DNA from 2 places in the Streptomyces sp. Ag82_O1-12 genome. Region 1 is predicted to be linked to the other one. Evidence: riboswitches for the same ligand, from Rfam matches in the RefSeq annotation. Region 1 holds a riboswitch; the other holds the start of a gene.
The links. Region 1 has a riboswitch for cobalamin ahead of QOL88_RS37095 (CbtB domain-containing protein). Riboswitches for the same ligand answer to the same signal wherever they lie in the genome.
Positions count from the first base shown of each region.

Region 2: it holds a riboswitch for cobalamin, as region 1 does, so the genes downstream of both, QOL88_RS26305 (ribonucleoside-diphosphate reductase subunit alpha) here and QOL88_RS37095 (CbtB domain-containing protein) in region 1, are expected to answer to the same signal.

Region 1 covers NZ_FXUW01000001.1:8,139,244-8,146,479, reverse strand. The annotation lists gene QOL88_RS37135 (sensor histidine kinase) at 1-391, shown strand, start outside; gene QOL88_RS37130 (response regulator) at 414-1,091, shown strand; gene QOL88_RS37125 (MarR family winged helix-turn-helix transcriptional regulator) at 1,106-1,417, opposite strand; partial or broken gene QOL88_RS37120 (GTP cyclohydrolase I) at 1,551-1,754, opposite strand; gene QOL88_RS37115 (MIP/aquaporin family protein) at 2,043-2,987, shown strand; gene QOL88_RS37110 (hypothetical protein) at 3,120-3,518, shown strand; gene QOL88_RS37105 (histidine phosphatase family protein) at 3,550-4,140, shown strand; gene QOL88_RS37100 (CbtA family protein) at 4,183-4,944, opposite strand; gene QOL88_RS37095 (CbtB domain-containing protein) at 4,965-5,186, opposite strand; cobalamin riboswitch at 5,224-5,369, opposite strand; gene QOL88_RS37090 (glycoside hydrolase family 43 protein) at 5,547-6,917, shown strand; gene QOL88_RS37085 (glycoside hydrolase family 43 protein) at 6,987-7,236, shown strand, end outside.
Region 2 covers NZ_FXUW01000001.1:5,694,653-5,701,888, reverse strand. The annotation lists gene QOL88_RS26320 (GntR family transcriptional regulator) at 1-85, shown strand, start outside; gene QOL88_RS26315 (DUF3311 domain-containing protein) at 278-544, shown strand; gene mctP (monocarboxylate uptake permease MctP) at 541-2,169, shown strand; cobalamin riboswitch at 2,315-2,441, shown strand; gene QOL88_RS26305 (ribonucleoside-diphosphate reductase subunit alpha) at 2,566-4,965, shown strand; gene QOL88_RS26300 (ribonucleotide-diphosphate reductase subunit beta) at 4,965-5,972, shown strand; gene QOL88_RS26295 (hypothetical protein) at 5,885-6,127, opposite strand; gene QOL88_RS26290 (GlxA family transcriptional regulator) at 6,221-7,183, shown strand; gene QOL88_RS26285 (bifunctional albaflavenone monooxygenase/terpene synthase) at 7,196-7,236, opposite strand, start outside.

The DNA.
Region 1 (7,236 bases):
GGCCGATCTCGACGCCCTGGTCGGCGGTGTACGGGCGGGCGGGTTGTCCGTGCGGGTGGTGACGCCCGCCGGCACACCCCGGCCCGTCGCGCCCACCACGGAACTGACGGCCTACCGGATCGTCCAGGAAGCACTCACCAACACCCACAAGCACGCGTCGGCGACGCGGGCGGAGGTGGTGCTGGACTTCGGCCCGGACCGGCTGCGGATCACGGTGACGGACGACGGCCGCCCCGGAGCCTGTCCCGGACCCGGTTCCGGGCACGGTCTGATCGGCATGTACGAGCGGGCGACCGCCATCGGCGGGACGGTCACCGCCGGGCCGCTTCCCGGCGGCGGCTTCCAGGTCGTCGCCGAACTCCCGCTGGCCCTCGCCCCCGCGTCCACCTGACCCCACGAGGTAAGAGTCACCCATGACGATCCGTGTCCTGCTCGCCGACGACCAGGCCCTGCTGCGGGGCACCTTCCGGCTGCTCATCGACGCTCAGCAGGACATGGAGGTCGTCGCGGAGGCGTCCAACGGGCGGGAGGCCGCGGAACTGGCCCGCTCCGCACGCGCCGATGTCGTGGTGATGGACATCCGGATGCCGGAGGTCGACGGTATCGAGGCCACCCGGCTCATCGGCCGGGACGAGGATCTGGCCGGGGTGAAGGTGCTGGTGCTCACCACGTTCGAGGTGGACGAGTTCGTCGTCGAGGCGCTGCGGGCCGGTGCGAGCGGCTTCCTCGGCAAGGGTGTCGAGCCGGCCGAACTCCTGCACGCGATCCGGCTGGTCGCGGCGGACGAGGCGTTGCTCTCGCCCACCGCGACCAAGGGACTGATCGCCCGGTTCCTCTCCCAGCCCTCGCCCGGCGCCCTCGCCGACCCCGAGCGGCTGGCCACGCTGACACCCCGGGAGCGCCAGGTCATGACACTGGTGGCCACGGGCCTGTCCAACGACGAGATCGCCGAACGGCTCTTCGTCACCCCGGTCACCGTCAAGACCCACGCCAACCGGGCCATGGCCAAGCTCGGCGCCCGGGACCGGGCCCAACTCGTGGTCATGGCCTACGAGAGCGGGCTGGTCCGCGCCGGACAGACGCGGACCTGACCGTCACTGAGGCGTCAGCCGTCGCGCAGCGCCTTCTCGATCTGGCCCAGCGAATGGGTCAGCCGCCCGTAGTCCGCGGAGGCCAGCGGCGCCACGAAGTACCGCTCCACGACCTGCGCGTGGGCGGCGGCGGCCCGGAGGAACACCGCACGACCGTGATCGGTCGACTCGACCAGCACGCTTCTGCGGTCCCCGGGGGCCGGTACGCGCCGCACCAGGCAGGCCCCCTCCATGCGGTCGATCAGGCGAGTGATGCCGCTGCTGGTGAGCGTGAGGTCGTCGGCGAGCCGGCGCTGTGAGATCTCCTCGTCCGGGTGCGCCTGCACCGCACGCCACCCGAAGGTCACCGCCGACGCCGACGGTGCCCGCGTCCTGCGCAGCGTCCTGATGAAGCCGGAGTCCGAGGACCACGTCCACCGCCTGCACGAGCGGGTCACGCGTCTCGCCCGGTCATGACCGCTACCGGGTCACGCCCGTCAGGGCGAGGAACTCACCGCGGGAGCGTGCGTCGGAGCGCAGCAGGCCGAGCAGGGTGGAGGTCAGGGTGTCGGAGCCGGTGGCCTGGACACCGCGCAACGTCATGCAGGAGTGCTCGGCCTCGATGACCACGCCGACGCCCTTGGGATCCAGGTGGTCCTGCAACCAGTCGGCGACCTGCTTGGTCCGCGGTTACCTCGACGGCCTGGAGGTCAACGGTGTCCGCGCGGCGCTGGCCCCGGAGCCCGGGGAATGCTGCGTCCGGCTGGGCTCCGGCGACAGCGAGTCCGCCGACGACACACCCCGGGGCCGCTGACCTCTTCGACGAGCCGCCCACCCCGCCGCCCGCTCGTCCGGCGGGGCAGGTGAGCGAGCCACCCGAGATTCTCCTGCGGTTGCCGCGCCCCACGCGCCGGGTTACCACGTGATTACCGCGCGTCAGGCGGCACATCAACGAACCCAGGGAGAAATCACATGGCAGTGGAGATCAAGCCTCTGGTGAAACCCTCGAGGCTCAGACGTCGCGCAGGCCTGGCGGGCGAGTGCCTGGCGGAGTTCCTCGGGACCTTCGTCCTCATCTCCTTCGGATGCGGCGTCGTGGCCATGACGGTGGCGGCGCTGCCCGGCTCGGGCCGCACCGAGGGACCCACCATCTTCTTCCTCGGCGCCGGGGACTGGCTCCTGATCACCTGGGGCTGGTGCATGGCCGTGATCCTCGGCATCTACGTGGCCGGTGGCGTCAGCGGAGCGCACATCAACCCGGCGGTCACCCTGGCCTTCGCCGTCCGCCGCAAGTTCCCCTGGGTCAAGGTCGTGCCCTACTGGGTCTCCCAGGTGCTCGGCGCCCTGGCCGGCGCCGCGCTGGTCTACGCCGTGTACCACGACGCCATCAACGCCTTCGACGACGCCTTCAAGGGGCCGAAGACCAACGGGAAGACCCTCGCCTCGTTCTCGATCTTCGCCACCTTCCCGGCGCCGTACTTCAACGGCGGCGTCTGGGGCCCGCTGCTCGACCAGATCGTCGGCACCGCCTTCCTGGTCATGCTGGTGGTGGCGATCATCGACCTGCGCAACACGGCCGTGAAGGCGAACCTCGGCCCGCTGGTGATCGGCTTCGTCGTGGCGGCCATCGGCATGTCCTACGGCGCGAACGCGGGATACGCCATCAACCCGGCCCGCGACCTCGGCCCGCGCCTGTTCACCTGGATGGCGGGATGGGACGGACTGGCGTTTCCCGGCAGCCTGGCCGACGCGTTCAGCGACTACTGGTGGATCCCGATCGTCGGGCCGCTCGTCGGCGGTGTGATCGGCGTGCTGATCTACGACCTGTTCATCGGCGACGTGCTGCACGCCCGTGCGCTGCAGGGCGAGGCGCCCGAGCCCGGCCGGACTCGGCCCACCACGTCCGACGAGGAGTGAACGGTATCGGCCACGGGCGGGACCCGGGCCGATGCTAGATTCCTCTGGGCGTCCGGCCGTGAGCGGTGCGGATCGCCTGCCGGACAGGTGAACCGGCCCAGGGCAGGCCCGTATCGGATGGTGGCGCGATCCATGACTGACCCGGAGGAGATCCCCGGCGCGGCCGACGCTCCCCTTCCGCGGATCCTGGGCAACACCGGCTCACTCGTCGCGGCCGGCGCGGAATCGACCGGCGCCCTGTGGCGACTGGCCGAGCCCGGACGGCAACTGGACGCCAATCTCGTCCGCGTCCCGCCCCAGGGGTCCATCGACGCCCACGCCGAACCCGACCTGGACGTCCTCCTGCTCGTCGTCGACGGCGACGGCGTGCTCGGCTCGGCCGCCGGGCCGTGCGCGGTGGAGTCCGGCAGCCTCGTCTGGCTGCCGCACGGCAGCGTCCGCAGCGTGCGGGCCGGCGAGAGCGGCCTGTCGTACGTGACGGTTCACCGCCGCCGCCCCGGCATGCGGATCCAGAGCCGGCCCGGCGCGTGACTGAGGTGTCGGGCAGGAGGCGCGCGGTCAGGTGACCAGCCGCGTCGTCCTCATCTCGCCGGCGATGAACCAGTCGCTGCGGCAGGCACGCTTCGACGACGGGGGCACCCTCGACGCGGACGGACGGGCACGTGCCTCGGCGGTGGCCGGGTCGCTGCCCCCGGCCACCCGGATGGTCGTCTCCCCCGGCATGCGCTGCCGGGAGACCGCCGGAGCGCTCGGGCTTGAGGGGACCGAGGCGGCGGAGCTCGCGGGTCTGGAGGTGGGGCGCTGGCGCGGCCGGACCCTCGACGAGGTGGCCGTCGCGGAACCGGAGGCCGTGGGGCGGTGGCTGACCGATCCCTCCTGCGCACCCCACGGCGGGGAGTCGGTGCGGGACGCGTGCGCGCGCGTCGGCCACTGGCTGGACGCCCTGCGCGAGACGGACGGACGCACGCTCGCCGTGGTCGAGCCGGACGTCGTGCGGGCGGCCGTGGTCCATGCGGTGGGCCTGTCGGCGTCGGGTTTCTGGCGGCTGGACGTGGCACCGCTGACCGCGACGGAGCTCAGCGGGCGGGCCGGGCGCTGGAATGTGCGGCTCGGGCGGCCGCTGGACGCGCCGGGAGCCGGCGCCGGGTTGTAGGGCCTGTCGTTTGGATCACCGGGGCGAGGCGGTTCGGGCGGGTCAGTGGGGAGCGGCGACCGGCCGGGCCGTGGCGGCGGCCGTCTCGGGTCCGGGGTTCAGCAGCCGCTCGGCCAACTCGCCGAAGAGCAGGCCGAATCCGGCCCAGAGAGTGGTCTGTACGGCCAGCGCGGAGAGGCGGAACCGCCACAGCACGGCGGCCGGGAAGTCGGCCGGTACCTCGTTGACGGCCGGCAGGAACGCGTAGGCGGTCCCGACCGCGAGGGCGAACGCGGCCAGCGCGACGACCGTGGCCCACCAGGTGCCCAGGCCCGGCGCGAGGCGCCGGCCGAGGACGGTGGCGGCGATCGCCAGGAGGACGCCGAGCAGCATCATGAGGAAGTACAGGGTGGTCCGCTTGCCGATGGTGTCGGGGTTGCCGACGGCCGGGGGGTTGGCGGGGTACTTCAGGAACGGCACGACGTAGACGGCGAGCAGGGCGCTGCCGGACAGCAGCAGCGCGGTGGCCCGGGGGCTGAAGCGGCCCACGCGGCCGAGCGCGAAACAGTAGGCCAGAGCGGCGATGCCGCCGAAGGCGACGCCGTAGACGAGGACGCCGGTGGCCAGGCCGGCGGTGGACTGCAGGCCACGGGAGACGAGTTCGACCTCGTGCCCGTGGGCGGGGGCGTGGGCCTCCTCGAAGCCGATCGCCTTGTCGACATCCGGTTCGCCGAGGAAGTAGGCGGCGGCCAGGGCGAGTACACCGGCGGCGAGACCGGCGAGCATGCCCCGCACGAGCAGGTTTCTCACGGTGGTGGAGTTCATGAGGGTGTGGCTCCCCGGCGTCAGTGGCAGGGGAAGCCGAGCAGGTGGCGGGCGTCGTGCACCCACTCGTGGACGTCCTCGCCGGAGGTGACGGAGGTGGCGCCCTGCTCGGCGCCGACGAAGTAGAGCAGGACCAGCATCAGGATGCCGAAGAAGAACGCCCAGGGAGCGATCGCGCCGATCGGCAGCTTGGCGGGGAGGGCGGGGGTGGAAGCGGACGGCTGGGCGACATGCTGCGCCATGGCAGGTCCTCCTCGGGGAGCTCGCGTCCCCTGTCGGTGGTGCACTGGACGACGGCTACGGGTCTGACTCGCTCCCTCTCGTGTCGAGGGGGCACACAGTGGCGCGACCGTGCCGGATTCCCACCGGCTTCCGTTCTGGCGTCGTCGATTCGCCCTGACGGTACCCGTCGACCCGTACATGGCCAATGCCCGGCGGTGGGGCGGGGCGTGCTCTCACCGAACGCTTACCCGCGCACGAGTATTGACGGTGATGCTGCGCGGCCCCTACGTTCCCATCCGGCACCACGAACGTCGTTCGACATATCGATCGAGTGCGGTGAAGGACAGCTCACTCCCGAAGCCCAGAAGGACGAGCCGCCCATGCCTTTCCTGCCTGCTTCGCCCCGCCCCGCCCCGCGCCTGCCCCGACACCTGGTGATCCCGCTCGCCGTCGCCGCGTCGGCCTGCTCCCTGCTGCCCGCCCGGGCAGTGCCCGCGCCGACCGCCGGACCCCAACTCACGGAAGCCGCCGCCGCGTTGACCGTGTGGGACGCCGACGACGTACGCGGCCACCTCAGTCTGCCCACCACATCCCTGTACGGTGCGAAGGTGCGGTGGGCGTCCGACCGCCCCCGGACCGTCACACCGACCGGCGAGGTCAACCGCCCCGCCCACGGCCGGCCTCCCGCTCACGTCACGCTGACGGCCACGGTCCGGCTCGATCACCAGCAGGTCAAGCGGCGTTTCGACGTCACGGTCCGCGCTCTGCCGGAGCGAAAGCCCCTGGAGGGCTACTTCTTCGCCTACTTCGCGGGCGAGCGCTACTCCGACGGGGAGCAGGTGTACTTCGGCGCCTCCCGCGGCAACGACCCCCTCCACTGGGACGACCTGAACGGCAACAAGCCGGTGCTCACCTCGGACCTCGGCGAGAAGGGCGTGCGCGACCCGTTCATCGTCCGCTCCCCCGAGGGCGACAAGTTTTACCTGATCGCAACCGACCTGAAGATCAACGGCGGCAAGGGCTGGAGCCAGGCGATGCGCTTCGGCAGCAAGTACCTGGAGATCTGGGAGTCCACCGACCTCGTGCACTGGTCCGGACAGCGCCACGTGAAGGTCTCCGGCGACCGCGCCGGCATGACCTGGGCGCCGGAGGCCACCTGGGACCCGAAGCTGGGCGCGTACGTCGTCTACTGGGCGTCCAACCTCTACGCGGCGGACGACACCGAGCACACCGGCAGCACCTACCCGCGCATGATGTACGCCACCACCAGGGACTTCCGCACCTTCAGCGAGCCGAAGGTGTGGAACGACCCGGGCGGCGGCGTCATCGACTCCACCGTGGCCAAGGACGGCGACTGGTACTACCGCATCACCACGGACGACAAGGTCGTCGGATCGTGCTCCCGCGACGTCGTCCTGGAACGCTCCCGCAGTCTGACCGCCGTCGACTCCCCCGGTACGACACCCCGCAGGTGGGAAACGGTCGACGACTGCATCCGCACCGGCGTCGGAACCGACTGGGTCGAGGGGCCCACCGTCTTCAAGGACAACACCGGTGACGGCTGGTGGGTCTTCATGGACGAGGCCGGCGGACGCGGCTACCTGCCCTTCCACACCGACAGCCTCGCCGAACCCCACTGGTCACTGCCCGGCGACCACGCGCTTCCGTCTCGGCCCCGGCACGGAACGGTGCTGCCCGTCACCGCCGAGGAACTGGCGCGGGTGCGCGCCGCATATCCCGACCCCTCCTGAACGGTCTTCCGAACTCCGCCCGCCAGAGCGGCAGTCCGGTGTCCCCCCATACGCCCCTTGGAGAACAAGATGAGCGCGAACCCCCACCTCTCCCGCCGCGGTCTCCTCGGCATGACCGCCGCCGTGCCGCTCGCCCTGACCCTCGGCGGCGGCACCGCGCACGCCGCCGACTCGGCGTACGCCATGGTCTACTTCACCGAGTCGACCAAGCTCGGCGACGGCACCGACTACGGCCTGCACCTCGCCGTCAGCCCCGACGGGCTCAACTGGACACCGCTCAACCAGAACAACCCCCTGGTCACCCCGACCGCGGGCGCGC
Region 2 (7,236 bases), 2.4 Mb from region 1:
CGGCCAGCCTGTGGAGTGGGTGCGGTCGGTCTACCGGGGCGACCGGTACAAGTTCGTGGCGCGGCTGAAGCGGCCCGCCGACTAGGGGCTGCCGCCCCGCGACGTCGGCATGATCCACACGACAGCCCCCAGGGGCACCCGCGCCCGCTTCCGTCACTGCTGAGGCCTGATTTCGGTTGGGTACCGCATTGCGGACGAGGGGTTCCGCTATGGGCACGCCCTGACCTAGATTGCCTGCGCATTACACAGGTGATCACCAAGGGGACGGAGCCGCCTGATGTCGCAAGCCCCAGAAGCCAGTGGAGGGCCGGTGGTGACGCCCATGCGCGTCGTCATCGCCGTCTGCCTCATAGCGCCGTTCGTGGCCATGCTGTGGGTCGGCTCGTACGCCAAGACCGACCCGGCCTTCATCGGGATCCCGTTCTTCTACTGGTACCAGATGGCGTGGGTGCTCATCTCCACCGCCCTGACGATGACCGCCTACAAGCTGTGGCAGCGCGACCAGCGCGCCCGCTCGGCCGCGAAGGGCGGTGCGTCGCGGTGAAGGACGGCGTGAACGGCGTCGCGCTCGGCGTCTTCATCTTCTTCTTCCTGGCCGTGACGGTCATGGGCTTCCTGGCCGCGCGCTGGCGCAAGGCCGAGAACGAGCAGAGCCTGGACGAATGGGGCCTGGGCGGCCGCTCGTTCGGCACCTGGATCACCTGGTTCCTGCTCGGCGGCGACCTGTACACGGCGTACACCTTCGTCGCCGTCCCGGCGGCGATCTACGCGGCGGGCGCGGCCGGCTTCTTCGCCGTGCCGTACACGATCCTGGTCTACCCGCTGATCTTCACCTTCCTGCCCCGCCTGTGGTCGGTGTCCCACAAGCACGGCTATGTCACGACGTCCGACTTCGTGCGCGGCCGCTTCGGCTCGAAGGGCCTGTCGCTGGCGGTGGCCGTGACCGGCATCCTGGCGACGATGCCGTACATCGCGCTCCAGCTGGTCGGCATCCAGGCCGTGCTGGACGTGATGGGCGTCGGCGGCGGTGAGAACACCAACTGGTTCATCAAGGACCTGCCGCTGCTGATCGCGTTCGGCGTGCTGGCGGCGTACACGTACTCCTCGGGTCTGCGGGCCCCCGCGCTCATCGCGTTCGTGAAGGACACGCTGATCTACATCGTCATCGCGGTGGCGATCATCTACATCCCGATCAAGCTGGGCGGCTTCGACGACATCTTCGCCAAGGCCACTGAGGCGTACAGCCAGACCAACCCGGCGACGGGCGCGCCGCGCGGTGCGCTGACACCGGCCGAGCCGGGCCAGTGGACGTACGCCACGCTGGCGTTGGGCTCCGCCCTGGCGCTGTTCATGTACCCGCACTCGATCACGGCGACGCTGTCCTCGAAGAGCCGTGAGGTGATCCGCCGCAACACCACGATCCTGCCGCTGTACTCGCTGATGCTGGGGCTGCTGGCGCTGCTCGGGTTCATGGCGATCGCGGCCGGCATCAAGGTGCAGAACGGGCAGCTTGCGATTCCGCAGCTGTTCGAGACGATGTTCCCGGACTGGTTCGCGGGCGTGGCGTTCGCGGCGATCGGCATCGGCGCGCTGGTGCCCGCGGCCATCATGTCCATCGCGGCCGCGAATCTCTTCACCCGCAACATCTACAAGGACTTCATCAAGCCGGACGCCACTCCGGCGCAGGAGACCAAGGTCTCCAAGCTGGTCTCCCTGCTGGTGAAGGTCGGCGCGCTGGCCTTCGTCCTCACCATGGACAAGACGGTCGCCATCAACTTCCAGCTCCTGGGCGGTATCTGGATCCTGCAGACCTTCCCGGCCCTGGTCGGCGGCCTGTTCACCCGCTGGTTCCACCGCTGGGCGCTGCTCGCGGGCTGGGCGGTCGGCATGATCTACGGCACCGTCGCCGCGTACGGCGTCGCCTCCCCGACGCAGAAGCACTTCGGCGGCTCCGCGAAGGAGATCCCGGGCATCGGCGAGATCGGCTACATCGGCCTCACTGCGTTCGTGCTGAACGTGGTGGTGACGGTGGTCCTGACCTTCGTCCTGAAGGCCCTGAAGGCCCCCGACGGCATCGACGAGACCAAGCCGGAGGACTACACGGCGGACGCGGGCGACCCCGGGGTCCAGGTGGAGCTTCCGCCTGCGACCGCCGGATCCGCGCACTGATTCCAGGGTTTCGACCCACAGCGAACACCCCGCAGCGGGCCGTCGTGACCAAGCGTCACGGCGGCCCGCTGTCACGTAGAGCTGACGCTCCGACACCACCGCGACACAACATCTGGGGGTGCCGACCGAGCCCGGCACAAGATGTATGCTCATGCTCGCTGTCGCCGCAGGGGAATCCGGTGTGAATCCGGAACTGTCCCGCAACGGTGTACCCATGCCCATATAGGCGCATGGGATTCAGTCCGAGGACCTGTCGACAGCGCACCCGGCCACCCGGCCGGTGTGCCCTGACGTCCGGGCCTCGTGGAATGGGCCGGTGGACGCGACGCCGCGTGCGCTCGTGTGCTGCCGCCTGCCCTCGACGAGGCCCCCGTGCCGAGCGAGGGAGAGCCCCACGTGACCATCGCGCCAGCCGAACCGGTCTCAGCCGCCGAGGAGGAGCACGACGCTCCCGGTACCGCGCTGCTGCGGATCCTGACCGAGCTGACCGCCGACCTCCCCGACGCCGACCCCGGCCGGGTCGCCGCCGCCGCGCTGCGCGGCCGGTCCGCCGCCGCGGACGAAGCGGAGTTGCGGGAGCTGGCGACGGAGGCCGCGGCCGGTCTGATCTCCGAGGACCCCGCCTACTCCCGGCTGGCCGCCCGGCTGCTGACCATCGGCATCCGCGAGGAGGCCGCCTCGCAGGGCGTCACGTCCTTCACCGAGTCCGTGGCGGTGGGCCACGGCGAGGGCCTCATCGCCGACCGCACCGCCGAGTTCGTCCGGCTGCACGCGGCCCGGCTCGACGCCCTGATCGACACCGGCGCCGACGACCGCTTCGGCTACTTCGGCCTGCGCACGCTGCACAGCCGCTACCTGCTCCGGCACCCGATCACCCGCAAGGTCGTCGAGACGCCCCAGCACTTCATGCTGCGGGTGGCGAGCGGCCTCGCCGAGGACGACACCACACGCGCGCTGGACGAGGTCGCGGCTCTCTACAGCCTCATGAGCCGCCTGGACTACCTCCCCTCCTCCCCCACCCTCTTCAACTCGGGCACCCGGCACCCGCAGATGTCGTCCTGCTACCTCCTCGACTCCCCCAAGGACGAGCTGGACTCCATCTACGACCGGTACCACCAGGTGGCCCGGCTGTCGAAGCACGCCGGGGGCATCGGAGTCGCCTACTCCCGCATCCGCGCCCGCGGTTCGCTGATCCGCGGCACCAACGGGCACTCCAACGGCATCGTCCCGTTCCTGAAGACCCTCGACGCCTCGGTCGCCGCGGTGAACCAGGGCGGCCGCCGCAAGGGCGCCGCCGCGGTCTATCTGGAGACCTGGCACTCCGACATCGAGGAGTTCCTGGAGCTGCGCGACAACACCGGCGAGGACGCCCGCCGCACGCACAACCTGAACCTGGCGCACTGGGTGCCGGACGAGTTCATGCGGCGCGTGAACGCCGACGCGCAGTGGTCGCTGTTCTCCCCTTCGGACGTGCCCGAGCTGGTCGACCTGTGGGGCGAGGAGTTCGACGCCGCGTACCGGGCGGCCGAGGCGAAGGGCCTGGCGAGGAAGACCCTGCCCGCCCGTGAGCTGTACGGCCGCATGATGCGCACCCTCGCGCAGACCGGCAACGGCTGGATGACCTTCAAGGACGCCGCCAACCGCACCGCCAACCAGACGGCCGAGCCGGGCCACGTCGTCCACTCCTCCAACCTCTGCACGGAGATCCTGGAGGTCACCAGCGACGGGGAGACGGCGGTCTGCAACCTGGGCTCGGTCAACCTGAGTTCCTTTGTCGACACCTCGACCGGCGACCTGGACTGGGAGCGGCTGGACGAGACCGTCCGCACGGCCGTGACCTTCCTCGACCGGGTCGTCGACATCAACTTCTACCCGACCGAGCAGGCGGGCCGCTCCAACGCCCGCTGGCGCCCGGTCGGCCTCGGCGCGATGGGCCTCCAGGACGTCTTCTTCAAGCTGCGCCTGCCCTTCGACTCGCCCGAGGCCAAGGCGCTGTCCACCCGCATCGCCGAGCGGATCATGCTGGCCGCGTACGAGGCCTCCGCCGACCTGGCCGAGCGCCCCCAAGCACCTGCGACAAGCTCCGGTGCAGGGGGGACCCCCATCGGCCCGCTGCCGGCCTGGGAGAAGACCCGTACGGCCCGGGGCGTGCTGCACCCCGACCACTACGACGTGGAGGTGACCTGGCCCGAACGCTGGGCGGCTCTGCGGGAGCGCATCGCCACGACCGGCATGCGCAACTCCCTGCTCCTCGCGATCGCCCCCACGGCCACCATCGCATCGATCGCGGGCGTGTACGAGTGCATCGAGCCGCAGGTGTCCAACCTGTTCAAGCGCGAGACGCTCTCGGGCGAGTTCCTCCAGGTCAACTCCTACCTGGTGGACGAGCTGAAGCGGCTCGGCGTGTGGGACGCCCGCAGCCGGGAGGCCCTGCGCGAGGCCAGCGGCTCGGTGCAGGACTTCGCCTGGATCCCCGAGGACGTGCGCGCCCTCTACCGCACGGCGTGGGAGATCCCGCAGCGCGGTCTGATCGACATGGCGGCGGCCAGGACCCCGTTCCTGGACCAGTCCCAGTCCCTGAACCTGTTCCTGGAGACGCCGACCATCGGCAAGCTCTCCTCGATGTACGCCTACGCCTGGAAGTCCGGGCTGAAGACGACGTACTACCTGCGCTCGCGCCCGGCGACCCGCATCGCCCGCGCCGCCCAGGCCACCGTCCCCGCGCAGGCCACCCCGGACCCCGAAGCGGTCGCCTGCTCCCTGGAAAACCCCGAGTCCTGCGAGGCCTGCCAGTAATGAGCACCCAGAACCTTCTCGACCCCGGCTTCGAGCTCACCCTGCGCCCCATGCGCTACCCGGACTTCTACGAGCGCTACCGGGACGCCATCAAGAACACCTGGACCGTGGAGGAGGTCGACCTCCACTCGGACGTCACCGACCTCGCCAAGCTGTCACCGGCGGAGCAGCACCTGATCGGCCGGCTGGTCGCCTTCTTCGCCACGGGCGACTCGATCGTCGCGAACAACCTGGTGCTGACGCTGTACAAGCACATCAACTCCCCCGAGGCGCGGCTGTATCTGAGCCGTCAGCTCTTCGAGGAGGCTGTGCACGTCCAGTTCTATCTGACGCTGCTCGACACCTATCTGCCCGACCCGGAGGACCGCGCGGCGGCCTTCTCGGCCGTGGAGAACATCCCGTCCATCCGCGAGAAGGCGTCGTTCTGCTTCAAGTGGATGGACTCGGTGGACAAGCTGGACCGGCTGGAGACCCGGGCCGACCGCCGCCGGTTCCTGCTCAACCTGATCTGCTTCGCGGCGTGCATCGAGGGCCTGTTCTTCTACGGCGCCTTCGCGTACGTCTACTGGTTCCGCAGCCGGGGCCTGCTGCACGGCCTGGCCACCGGCACCAACTGGGTGTTCCGCGACGAGACGATGCACATGTCCTTCGCCTTCGACGTGGTCGACACCGTCCGCAAGGAGGAGCCGGAGCTGTTCGACGACCGGCTCCAGCAGGAGGTGACGGACATGCTCCGGGAGGCCGTCGAGGCCGAGCTGCAGTTCGCGCGCGACCTGTGCGGTGACGGCCTGCCGGGCATGAACACCGAGTCGATGCGGCAGTACCTGGAGTGCGTCGCCGACCAGCGGCTCACCCGCCTCGGCTTCGCTCCGGTCTACGGCTCGGAGAACCCCTTCTCCTTCATGGAGCTCCAGGGGGTTCAGGAGTTGACCAACTTCTTCGAGCGACGGCCCTCCGCGTACCAGGTGGCGGTGGAGGGCACCGTCGACCTGGACGAGGACTTCTGAGCCGGAAGCTCTCCGCGGGCCTCCTGAGCCTCCCGGATCTGCCGGTCGATGCGCCTCTCGCGCACCAGGCCGATCACGGACGGGAGGATCAGGAGGACCAGGATCCCGAGTGTGGCGGTCAGTCCGATCAGTGCTTCGATCTGGTTCGTGTTCATGGACACCACTGTCGCGCCGGTTGCTCCTTACCGTCAGTGGCAGTACTGCCGTAGACCCTCGAATTACTGCCAACGGCGAGGCACACTGGATCCATGCTGCAGAACGTGGCCGTCGCCCTCCTCGACGGCGTGAACCCCTTCGAACTCGGTGTGGTGTGCGAAGTCTTCGGCACGGACCGGAGCGACGAAGGCCTGCCGGTCTACGACTTCGCGGTCGCCTCGGCCGAGGGCCCGGTGCTGCGGATGAACTCGGGCTTCTCACTCCAGGTGGAGCACGGCCTGGAGCGGCTGGAGACGGCCGATCTGATCGCCGTGCCGGCGGGGCACAGCTATGCGTCCCGGGACTTCCCGCCGGAGCTGCTGGACGCGCTGCGCCGCGCGGTCGACCGCGGGGCGCGCGTGCTGAGCGTGTGCTCCGGTGTCTTCGTGCTGGCCGCGGCCGGGCTGCTGGACGGCCGCCGGTGCGCCACGCACTGGAAGCACGCGAAGGACCTCGCCCGGCAGTACCCGCACGTGGCCGTCGAGCCGGACGTGCTCTACGTCGACGAGGATCCGGTGATCACCTCAGCGGGCACGGCCGCCGGCATCGATGCCTGCCTCCACCTGGTGCGCAAGGAGCAGGGCACCGAGGTCGCCAACAAGATCGCCCGGCGGATGGTGGTGCCGCCGCACCGCGACGGCGGCCAGGCCCAGTACATCGAGCGCCCGCTCCCCGACGCCGAGGGCGACACGATCGGCGACGTGCTGGCGTGGATGGAGCGCCATCTCGACGAGGAGGTCACCGTCGAGCAGCTCGCCGTCCACGCCCACATGTCCCCGCGCACCTTCGCCCGCCGTTTCCAGCAGGAGACCGGGACCACTCCCTACCGCTGGATCCTGCGCCAGCGCGTGCTGCTGGCCCAGCGGCTGCTGGAGGCGACGGACGAGACCATGGACGCGATCGCCGGCCGCACGGGGTTCGGCAACGCGGCCACACTGCGCCACCACTTCGTCCGCGCCGTGGGGACGACCCCGAACGCCTACCGGCGGACGTTCAGGGGTCCCGAGGCGGCCTGAGCCCGGGGGCCCTCACCTCGCCACCGGCCGTACCCGCAGGTCGTGCGGCCGCA